Regions from separate parts of the Shewanella sp. SM21 genome, predicted to be linked through region 1. Evidence: predicted binding sites of a transcription regulator. Region 1 holds the regulator's gene; each other region holds the start of a gene.
The links. Region 1 encodes sigma-54, which starts transcription at its own class of promoters, with help from an activator protein. Its sites were predicted from a motif close to GTTGGCACGNNNNTNGNNT; they were not measured.

Region 1 (3,284 bases):
AGTCGCCACAGGCAACCCTGCTACGTATAGCCAGATATTAGACGATGGCCGTCCTGCATCGGCGAGCGCGAAAGAAATTCGTTACGATATGGCAAGCCGCACCTTAACTCTGAAAGGTATGGCGTCATTAGATCAAGCGGGTAGCCAAGTTACAGGCAATTTAATCCGCTATAACATGATTCAACAGAAATTGATGGCCGAGAGTACTGGCAGTGGTGACGATCGCGTGATCACTATTATTCAGCCAGAAAACTATCAAGATGATGCTAAATCAGATGCTCCAGCGGATAAACCTGTAAAAAAGCAGGACTCTAAATGACCCAAATCACCTTAAGAGCACAAAATCTGGCAAAAAGTTACAAGAGTCGCCAAGTGGTTAAAGACGTCAGTCTGACGGTAAAAACCGGTCAAGTCGTTGGCCTACTCGGTCCAAACGGTGCCGGTAAAACCACGACCTTTTACATGGTTGTCGGGCTAGTGAAGAGCGATAAGGGGCATATCTTTATCGACGATGATGATTTAACCGCAGATCCTATGCATCTGCGTGCCCGCAAAGGCATAGGTTACTTACCGCAGGAAGCCAGTATCTTTCGTAAGCTAACTGTTCATGACAACATCATGGCCGTACTGCAAACTCGTAAAGAACTTAAAAACGAAGAACGAGAAGAAGAACTAGAACATCTGCTCGAAGAGTTTCATATCACCCACATCCGTGACAGCCAAGGCATGTCATTGTCGGGTGGCGAACGTCGTCGCGTCGAAATTGCGCGGGCTTTAGCCGCTAATCCTAAGTTCATTTTGCTCGATGAACCGTTTGCCGGCGTCGATCCTATTTCGGTTATCGACATCAAGAAGATTATCGAACAACTCAAAAGTCGCGGCCTTGGCGTACTGATCACAGACCATAATGTCCGCGAGACATTAGATGTATGTGAACATGCTTATATTGTGAGTCACGGAAACCTGATTGCCGAAGGAACTCCAGCAGAGATCTTAGACAATCAGCAAGTTAGGGCTGTGTACTTAGGTGAACAATTCAGGCTATAGTTAATCGAGCGAAGCCAATGGAGGCAATTTATACCGCCATTGGGCTTCACTCAAAATGATAATAAGCGACCTCATCCAACAATAATAACGTAGGGATCAGCGGTAACATGAAAGCGTCACTCCAGCTCAAACTGGGTCAACAGTTAACCATGACGCCACAACTACAACAGGCTATACGTCTGTTGCAACTGTCGTCATTAGAACTGCAGCAAGAGATCCAGCAAGCATTAGATTCTAATCCCCTTCTCGAGCTGGAAGAGGATCAATTCGACGCCACTAAAACCCCTGTAAACCAAACGCTATCCGATACGGATTTCAGTGAATCTAGCACTCTGCCACCAGAAAAAGACAGCTCCACCATAGATACGGCAGAGTCGCTAACCAAAGAATCCATGCCCGATGAGCTCCCCATGGACACCACATGGGATGAAGTGTTTACCGCCTCCCCAAACTCAGGCCCCGGCGGCAGTCGTGAAGACGATATGCCCTTCCAAGGCGAGACCAGTGAAGGTTTGTACGAACACTTAGAATGGCAAAAAAACCTCACGCCGTTTTCTGAAACCGATTTAGCCATTGCCACCGCCATTATTGATGCCATCGACGATCAGGGCTATCTCACCCAAAGCACTGAAGAAATTCTCGAAGCCATGGGCAATCCTGAAGTTGAGCTTGACGAAGTCGAAGCCGTACTCAAGCGTATTCAGCATTTTGATCCCATAGGCGTTGCCGCCCGCGATTTAAGTGAATGCCTGCTGATCCAACTGTCGCATTTCGCCGCTGATACTCCCAACCTAGAAAACGCCCGTATACTGATCAAAGATCATTTAGATCTGATCGCCGCCCGTGATTTTAGGTTATTGATGCGTAAGACTAAATTAAAAGAAGATGAATTAAGGGATGGTATAGCACTTATCCAAACCCTCAATCCTCGCCCAGGTTTGTTGATCACGCCCAATAATGACGAATACGTTATCCCAGATGTGTCTGTGTCGAAGAAAAATGGCCGCTGGGTCGTTGAGCTTAATCCTGACTGCATGCCAAAAATCAATGTAAATCAACATTATGCTTCTATGGCACGCAGTACCAAAAACCAAGCCGATAGCCAATTTATTCGCGGCCATCTGCAAGAGGCTAAATGGTTTATTAAGAGCTTAGAAAGCCGTAACGATACTTTGCTTAAAGTTGCTAATTGCATAGTGCAATATCAGCAAGGTTTCTTTGAGTATGGTGAAGAAGCCATGAAGCCTATGGTGCTTAACGATATTGCCGAAGCGGTAGAAATGCATGAGTCCACCATCTCACGGGTCACAACTCAAAAATACATGCATACCCCTAAGGGACTTTTTGAACTAAAATACTTCTTCTCTAGCCACGTCGGTACTGACGATGGTGGTGAGTGCTCATCCACAGCAATCAGAGCCTTTATAAAGAAACTGGTGGCAGCGGAAAACCAGAAAAAACCATTAAGCGATAGTAAGATGGCACAACTTCTGGCAGAACAAGGGATCAACGTAGCCCGCAGAACCATTGCGAAGTACCGAGAGGCTATGCTTATTCCACCTTCTAATCAGCGTAAAAGTTTATAACCTACAGTGGATATCGGAGGACGTTTCTATGCAAATAAACCTAAGTGGACACCATGTCGAAATTACCGAATCGTTACGTGCATATGTAGAAGAAAAGTTTTCAAAACTTGAACGCCATTTCGAACAGATCAATAATGTGCACGTTGTGCTCAATGTTGAGAAAATGCAACAGATTGCCGAAGCGAGAATAAACCTCATAGGTGGTGAAGTTTTTGCTACTTCAGAGCATGCTGACATGTATGCCGCTATAGACGCCCTGATTGACAAGCTTGACCGTCAGGTTATTAAACACAAAGAGAAGTTAACAAAACACTAATAATGGAACTTTGTACCATACTGCGGCCGGAGTGCACTACCTGCGCCACTCCGGGCAGCAAGAAAAAGGTACTGGAACTCATCAGCGACTTAGTCGCTGCCCAGTACCCGACCCTCTCATCTCAAGAGATATTCGAAAGCCTAGTGGCGCGCGAAAAGATGGGGAGCACAGGTATAGGTAACGGCATCGCCATTCCACATGGTCGACTAGCCGATATAGATCAGCCCATTGCCATACTAATTAAGTGTGAAGAGCCGATAGCATTTGATGCTATCGATAAGCAACCTGTTGATATTTTATTTGCACTACTGGTGCCTGCAGACCAATGTCAGCAG
Region 2 (3,284 bases), on a different contig from region 1:
TTGATCCCGGTTCTGGCCAACAAACACCCGTTATTGGTAACTTTTTTCTTTTATTGGCGACATTGATTTTCTTAGCTGTGGACGGCCATCTTTTGATGATCCGTATGCTAGTGGCAAGCTTTGAAACTTTGCCGATTTCTAATCAAGGCTTAACACTGACAAGTTATCGATCGCTGGCTGATTGGGGGTCGTATATGTTTGGTGCGGCACTCACTATGTCGATATCTGCGATTATCGCCTTGTTATTAGTCAACTTGTCCTTCGGGGTCATGACCCGTGCCGCGCCGCAATTGAATATTTTCTCTATTGGTTTTCCGATCACTATGATTGGTGGACTGTTTATTCTGTGGTTAACCCTAACACCGGTAATGGCACACTTCGATGAAGTATGGTCGACGGCTCAAGTGCTGCTTTGCGATATGTTAGCGCTTCAATGTAACGCTGATGGCTTGATATGATGGGATTAGGAGAAGCCCATGGCTGAAGAATCAAGTGGCGAACGTACAGAGGAACCCACGGGGAGACGTCTAGAACAGGCACGGGAAAAAGGACAGATTGCACGTTCGAAAGAACTCGGGACTGCAGCGGTATTGATTTCGGCGGCATGTGGGTTTTATATGCTAGGCCCAAGTTTGGCCATTAGCTTAACTCGGGTGTTTGAAATTGTATTTACCATGGATAGGGCGCAAATTTTTGATACTAATGAAATGTTCAACGTGTGGGGTGTTGTTGCGAGTGAAATAGCCTGGCCCATGGCTAAAATTATGCTACTGATTGTGGTGGTTGCGTTTATCGGTAACGTCTCTCTTGGTGGGATCAATTTTTCGACCCAAGCTATGATGCCAAAAGCCAGTAAAATGAGTCCCCTTGCTGGTTTTAAACGTATGTTTGGCGTACAGGCTCTGGTTGAACTCACCAAAGGCATTGCAAAATTTTCTGTAGTAGCGTTTTCTGCTTATTTTTTATTAAGCTTCTATTTCAATGACATCATGTTGCTGTCTAGCGACCATCTTCCTGGTAATGTTTACCATGCATTAGATTTGTTGGTTTGGATGTTTATCCTGTTATGTTCCTCGATTTTGTTTATTGTCGTCATCGATGTGCCGTTCCAAATTTGGAATCACAACAAGCAACTTAAGATGACCAAACAAGAAGTAAAAGATGAATATAAAGACACTGAGGGTAAACCTGAGGTGAAAGGGCATATACGGCAGATGCAACGTGAACTAGCACAAAGGCGTATGATGGCTGAAGTGCCAAATGCCGATGTGATTGTCGTTAACCCTGAGCATTTTGCCGTTGCGATTAAATACGATGTGCAGCGCTCTGCAGCTCCCTTTGTGATAGCGAAAGGTGTTGATGATGTGGCCTTTAAAATACGTGAGATTGCCCGCGCGCACAATATTGCGATTGTCTCGGCCCCACCACTTGCAAGGGCGATTTACCATACGACTAAGTTAGACCAGCAGATCCCTGAAGGTTTGTTTACTGCTGTCGCACAGATTTTGGCTTATGTATTCCAGCTGCGCCAATATCAAAAAGGACGCGGTCGTAAACCTATTCCAGTCCCACTTAATCAACCTATACCAGATGAATTGAAATATTGAACCACTAGTCTCAGATGGTAGTCATTGGTAAAGCTGATGATGTCAAGTTCATTTGTTTTTTTATGGCTAATTTTATGTATATCAATCAGTCACAGTACATATCTTTCCTTCATTAATGGCTTTAATCTTGTTGGCGCGTTTTTTGCTTCATGCTATTACACGTCAAAGTTTAGGTTATAGCGAATGGATGTTAAAGCGACTCTTGGTCAAGTAAAACAAATTAGGCTCAGCACTTTTAAAGGCATTGGCACGCCGGTGGTTGTGCTTGCTGCATTGGCCATGATTGTTTTACCTATCCCTCCATTTCTATTAGACATACTCTTTTCATTCAACATTGCGTTAGCTCTCATCGTATTACTGGTGGCCATTTATACAGATAGACCCTTAGATTTTGCTGCCTTCCCAACTGTGTTACTGGTGGCGACATTATTACGTCTTGCGCTCAACGTTGCCTCTACTCGTGTGGTTTTACTTGAGGGTCATAATGGCGGTGATGCCGCGGGTAAGGTGATTGAAGCCTTCGGTTCTGTGGTGATCGGTGGTAACTATGCCGTTGGTCTAGTGGTATTTATCATTTTGATTATCATCAACTTTGCGGTGGTGACTAAAGGTGCTGGTCGTATCGCAGAAGTCAGTGCCCGCTTTACCTTGGATGCTATGCCTGGTAAGCAAATGGCAATCGATGCTGACTTAAATGCTGGAACCTTAAACCAAGATCAAGCGAGAATACGCCGTGCCGAAGTGACCCGTGAAGCCGATTTCTATGGTGCGATGGACGGTGCGTCCAAATTCGTTAAAGGGGATGCGATTGCCGGTATCATGATCTTAGTGATCAACATCGTAGGTGGTTTCATCATAGGGATTGTGCAGCATGGCTTAAGTTTCTCTGAAGCGGTTGAAATTTATACCTTACTGACTATCGGTGATGGTTTAGTGGCGCAGATCCCTGGTCTATTATTGTCAATCGCCGCAGCCTTGATGGTGACTCGTCAAAACGAGTCAGGTGATATGGGCCAAATGATGATGAGTCAGATGTTTGACAGTCATAAGTCATTGGGTATCGCCGCCGGAGTCCTGTTTGTAATGGGTATTGTTCCTGGTATGCCGCACATGGCGTTTTTAAGCTTTGCCTTTATGACTGCTGGTGCAGCTTATTTTGTTTATAAACGAAATGAAAACAAACGTCTTAAAGCGCTAGAACAAGTGAAATCGGGTCCAATAGAAAGACAAGATAAAGAGCCTAAAGAGCTAGGTTGGGACGATGTACATCATGTGGATACTATTGGTCTTGAGGTTGGATATCGTTTGATCCCTCTGGTAGACAAGGGCCAAGGTGGCGAGTTACTAAGCCGCATTAAAGGCGTGCGTAAAAAGTTGTCTCAGGAATTAGGATTCTTAGTGCCCGCGGTGCATATTCGCGATAACTTAGATTTATCACCTAATGCGTATCGCATTTCATTAATGGGCGTCGTCGTCGGAGAGGCAGATATTCGTCATGATTGCGAATTGGCGATCAACCCTGGTCAAGTCTATGGCAAACTCGATGGTATCGAAACGCGCGATCCCGCCTTTGGCCTGGAAGCGGTATGGATCGCCCCTGAGTTACGTGAGCACGCACAAACACTAGGTTATACCGTCGTCGATGCTGCGACGGTTGTTGCAACTCATATTAGTCAA
Region 3 (3,284 bases), on a different contig from region 1:
ACAGCATGTATTGAGCCGCGTATTTACGCGGCTTTTCTTTTTGTAGAAGACATTAATATCTAATCAGAGCTTAGAAAAGGGAATGCTAAGTGGGAGTGATGCGCTTGTTAGGCCTTTAAATCATTGCCTAAACTTGAGATAGTCGAGGTCTTGCCTTTATCGTTATAGGTGAGGCTGGAGGCGTTTCTGCTGGCTTGTAAAGCTTGAGCAAAGCGATTTAAACTCGCTAAATTCATCTCAATTAAACTGGCATTTTGTTCGTTTAATTCTTTGCATTCAGTCAATGCGTCTTTGATCTCGGCCATTTTATGTACGAGTTCGACTTGCTGAGTGAGTAGCGATTTATCACTGTGTTTTGCCAGAATATCATCATTAGTCTTTAGTTCTTTCAGACATTGCGATTTTTCGTTAGCAAGGGAAAGCAGTAAATCGGCGTTTTGGTCAACCAAAGCGCCTTTTTCCTTGAGTATGATTTGCTTAAGAACAGCCAAATGGGCGTGTTGTAGATCTACCAGTTTAGCTATTTCAGTCATAGTTACTCTTTATTTAAGTCATTAAGTTCGGCTTCAAAACTTGCAATATTGGCAGCCAACTTTTCAGGGTCAATTTTATAGCGACCTTCGGCAATAGCTTGTTTGATTTCGGCTACTTTCTTTTGATCAACTTCAGGAAGGCTAGCCATTTTAGTCTGAGCTCCTTGAAGTTGTTGTGCCTGGGCCGTAATGACCACTGAGTCGCTTCTTTGTGGTGTTGTCGATTTTGTAGCAACTTGAGCAGATTGATCGCTGCTCGTTTTCGTTGCGCCTGAACGAACTTGCGCAGTCGTTGCAGTGTTGAGTTTGCTAATATCAATTGCCATTTTAGGCTCCAGCGTCGTGTGTACGGGATTTCTTAACTGGGGTATCGGCAGCTTACAAAAAAGCTTTAGATTATTTTACATTCTTACTTCAACTTCGCCAATGCCTGTGACTATAGCATCTAGTTCTTTGTTTGAACTGCTATTTTTGACTCTGATCCGATCACCTTTATTGCCATCTTGTAGGGCTTCGCCCACTGTTTTGAGCTCGAATGAGCCAGAACGAACGTAGATAGATACCGAATCATTTTTACAAACGAAGCATAAGTTGTTGCTTAATACGGGATTATCTTTTGCTACTCGTCGTTTTACTCGCACACCAGCCAATTTACTCGGGTCATCGAATTCGGCACCTCTCAAGCTATTTTGTTCAATGTAACGGACTTCTACTTGACTAGGAGAGATGAGTTCGCCTGGTGCTAAGATTTCGGTTGAGACAACAACGGGGAATAAGATATCCACCCGAACCGAGATATAGATTTGCCAAGGGTAAGCTAAGTCTTGTGTATCGCAGCTGACTTTTAAGGTGTTATTACGGCTAATTTCCCTATCGCTAGCCAGTTCAACTTTCATTGGAGACGAACATTGTGACGGCAGCATTCTTGCGTCAACCATCTGTGGCGAAATATTTACTTTGGCATTTTCTGGAACGGATATTTTTTCTGAAATAAGCGCTTTAGCTAATTCTGAGATTGCCGATACGGTGGGGACAATAGGCTCTGCACTCGCAAAAGCGGGCATGAAGAGGGTGAAAAGACTAAAAAAACAGACTAAATTTACTTTCATAATGAAGAGACTAGCTTGTAACGCCAGAATGCACCTATACTTTTATTAAGTTCGAAGCTGACCACTGTAATAATAATTTGCATCACTGTCAGAAGATTGACTCAGTTTCGACTATGTTTATCGATAGATAAGACGTAAGCAATTAATATGCCTATACTCAACTGAGTTATAGGGCCGAACATAAACAGAACAACAAGGCAGAGTTATGTCGAGTATTCTTGATTCAGTCAACAAACGAACCCAGCTCGTTGGACAAAACCGTTTAGAATTGCTGCTTTTTAAATTAAACGGTCGTCAACGGTTTGGGATTAACGTGTTTAAGGTGAAAGAAGTACTGCAGTGTCCACCACTGACCACTTTGCCTAAACTTAATCCTTATGTGAAGGGTGTTGCTCATATTCGTGGAACAACCATTTCAGTGATTGATTTGAGTGCGGCAACAGGGGGAAAACCTTTAGCGAGCACTGAAAACTGTTTCATCATTATTTCTGAATATAACCGTAGTGTTCAAGGCTTCTTGGTCAGTTCTGTTGAGCGGATCATCAACATGAATTGGGAAGCGATTATGCCTCCGCCGCAAGGTGCTGGCCGTTATTCTTATCTGACAGCTGTGACTGAAATTGAAGGTGAATTAGTTGAAATTCTCGATGTGGAAAAAATCTTAGATGAGATTTCACCAGTTAAAACGGCTATCAGTGAAGAAGCCAATGAAAAACTGACCCTCGACAGAACTCAGCATTATCATATTATGGTTATTGATGATTCTGCCGTGGCGCGTAAACAAATTATTCGTTCACTCGAGTCATTGAATTTACAAATTGATACCGCAAAAGATGGTCGCGAAGCATTAGACAAGCTTAAAGAGATCGCCAAAGAGATGGATAATGTGGCCGATGAGATCCCCCTCATTATCTCTGATATTGAGATGCCTGAAATGGATGGCTACACCCTGACCGCTGAAATCCGAGATGATCCTAAGCTTAAGCATATTAAAGTGGTACTGCATACTTCGTTAAGTGGTGTATTCAATCAGGCAATGGTTCAAAAAGTGGGGGCTAATGACTTTATCGCTAAGTTTAATCCCGACGAACTGGCCGCTGCTGTGAATAAGCATTTAAGTTTGTAATTGCTGTAGGTTAGTACCTAGATACGCTTTACGCTATAATCTCGACTTTATAACATGATGGTTTCGCACTGATTTTGGTGCTTGCTATAGGATTTAGGATGTGAATGTGCCAAATAAATCACTCGCTGAGGCTGAATATAATCAATTTAGGTTGTTCTTAGAGCAACACAGCGGCATCGTACTGGGTGAAAATAAGCAATATCTTGTGCGCAGTCGTCTTGCTCCTTTGATGGGCAAATATAACCTGCCATCCTTATCTGATGTGGTTAAGCATTCGATGAAGCCTACTGAGCGTGCGCTCAGAGCTGAAGTGATCGATGCTATGACGACTAATGAAACCCTTTGGTTCCGTGATCGTTATCCATTTGAGTTGTTGAATAATGTCCTACTACCTGAATACAGTCGTCTGGGGCGTCCGCTTAAAATTTGGTCTGCGGCTTGCTCGTCTGGCCAAGAACCATACTCATTGGCTATGACTATTCTTGAGTATCAACAGAAGAAGCCTGGTGCCTTGGC

Region 2: the regulator sigma-54 is predicted to act here: its motif matches at 1,737-1,755, upstream of flhA (flagellar biosynthesis protein FlhA).
Region 3: the regulator sigma-54 is predicted to act here: its motif matches at 1,779-1,797, upstream of flgA (flagellar basal body P-ring formation chaperone FlgA).

Annotation. Positions count from the first base shown of each region.
Region 1 covers NZ_JAKKRL010000018.1:23,926-27,209, reverse strand. The annotation lists gene lptA (lipopolysaccharide transport periplasmic protein LptA) at 1-319, shown strand, start outside; gene lptB (LPS export ABC transporter ATP-binding protein) at 316-1,047, shown strand; gene L5L94_RS19460 (RNA polymerase factor sigma-54) at 1,155-2,633, shown strand; gene hpf (ribosome hibernation promoting factor) at 2,662-2,949, shown strand; gene ptsN (PTS IIA-like nitrogen regulatory protein PtsN) at 2,952-3,284, shown strand, end outside.
Region 2 covers NZ_JAKKRL010000004.1:308,420-311,703, forward strand. The annotation lists gene fliR (flagellar biosynthetic protein FliR) at 1-458, shown strand, start outside; gene flhB (flagellar biosynthesis protein FlhB) at 477-1,607, shown strand; gene flhA (flagellar biosynthesis protein FlhA) at 1,791-3,284, shown strand, end outside.
Region 3 covers NZ_JAKKRL010000004.1:272,877-276,160, forward strand. The annotation lists gene L5L94_RS07375 (flagella synthesis protein FlgN) at 108-533, opposite strand; gene flgM (flagellar biosynthesis anti-sigma factor FlgM) at 536-859, opposite strand; gene flgA (flagellar basal body P-ring formation chaperone FlgA) at 935-1,642, opposite strand; gene L5L94_RS07390 (chemotaxis protein CheV) at 1,848-2,768, shown strand; gene L5L94_RS07395 (CheR family methyltransferase) at 2,869-3,284, shown strand, end outside.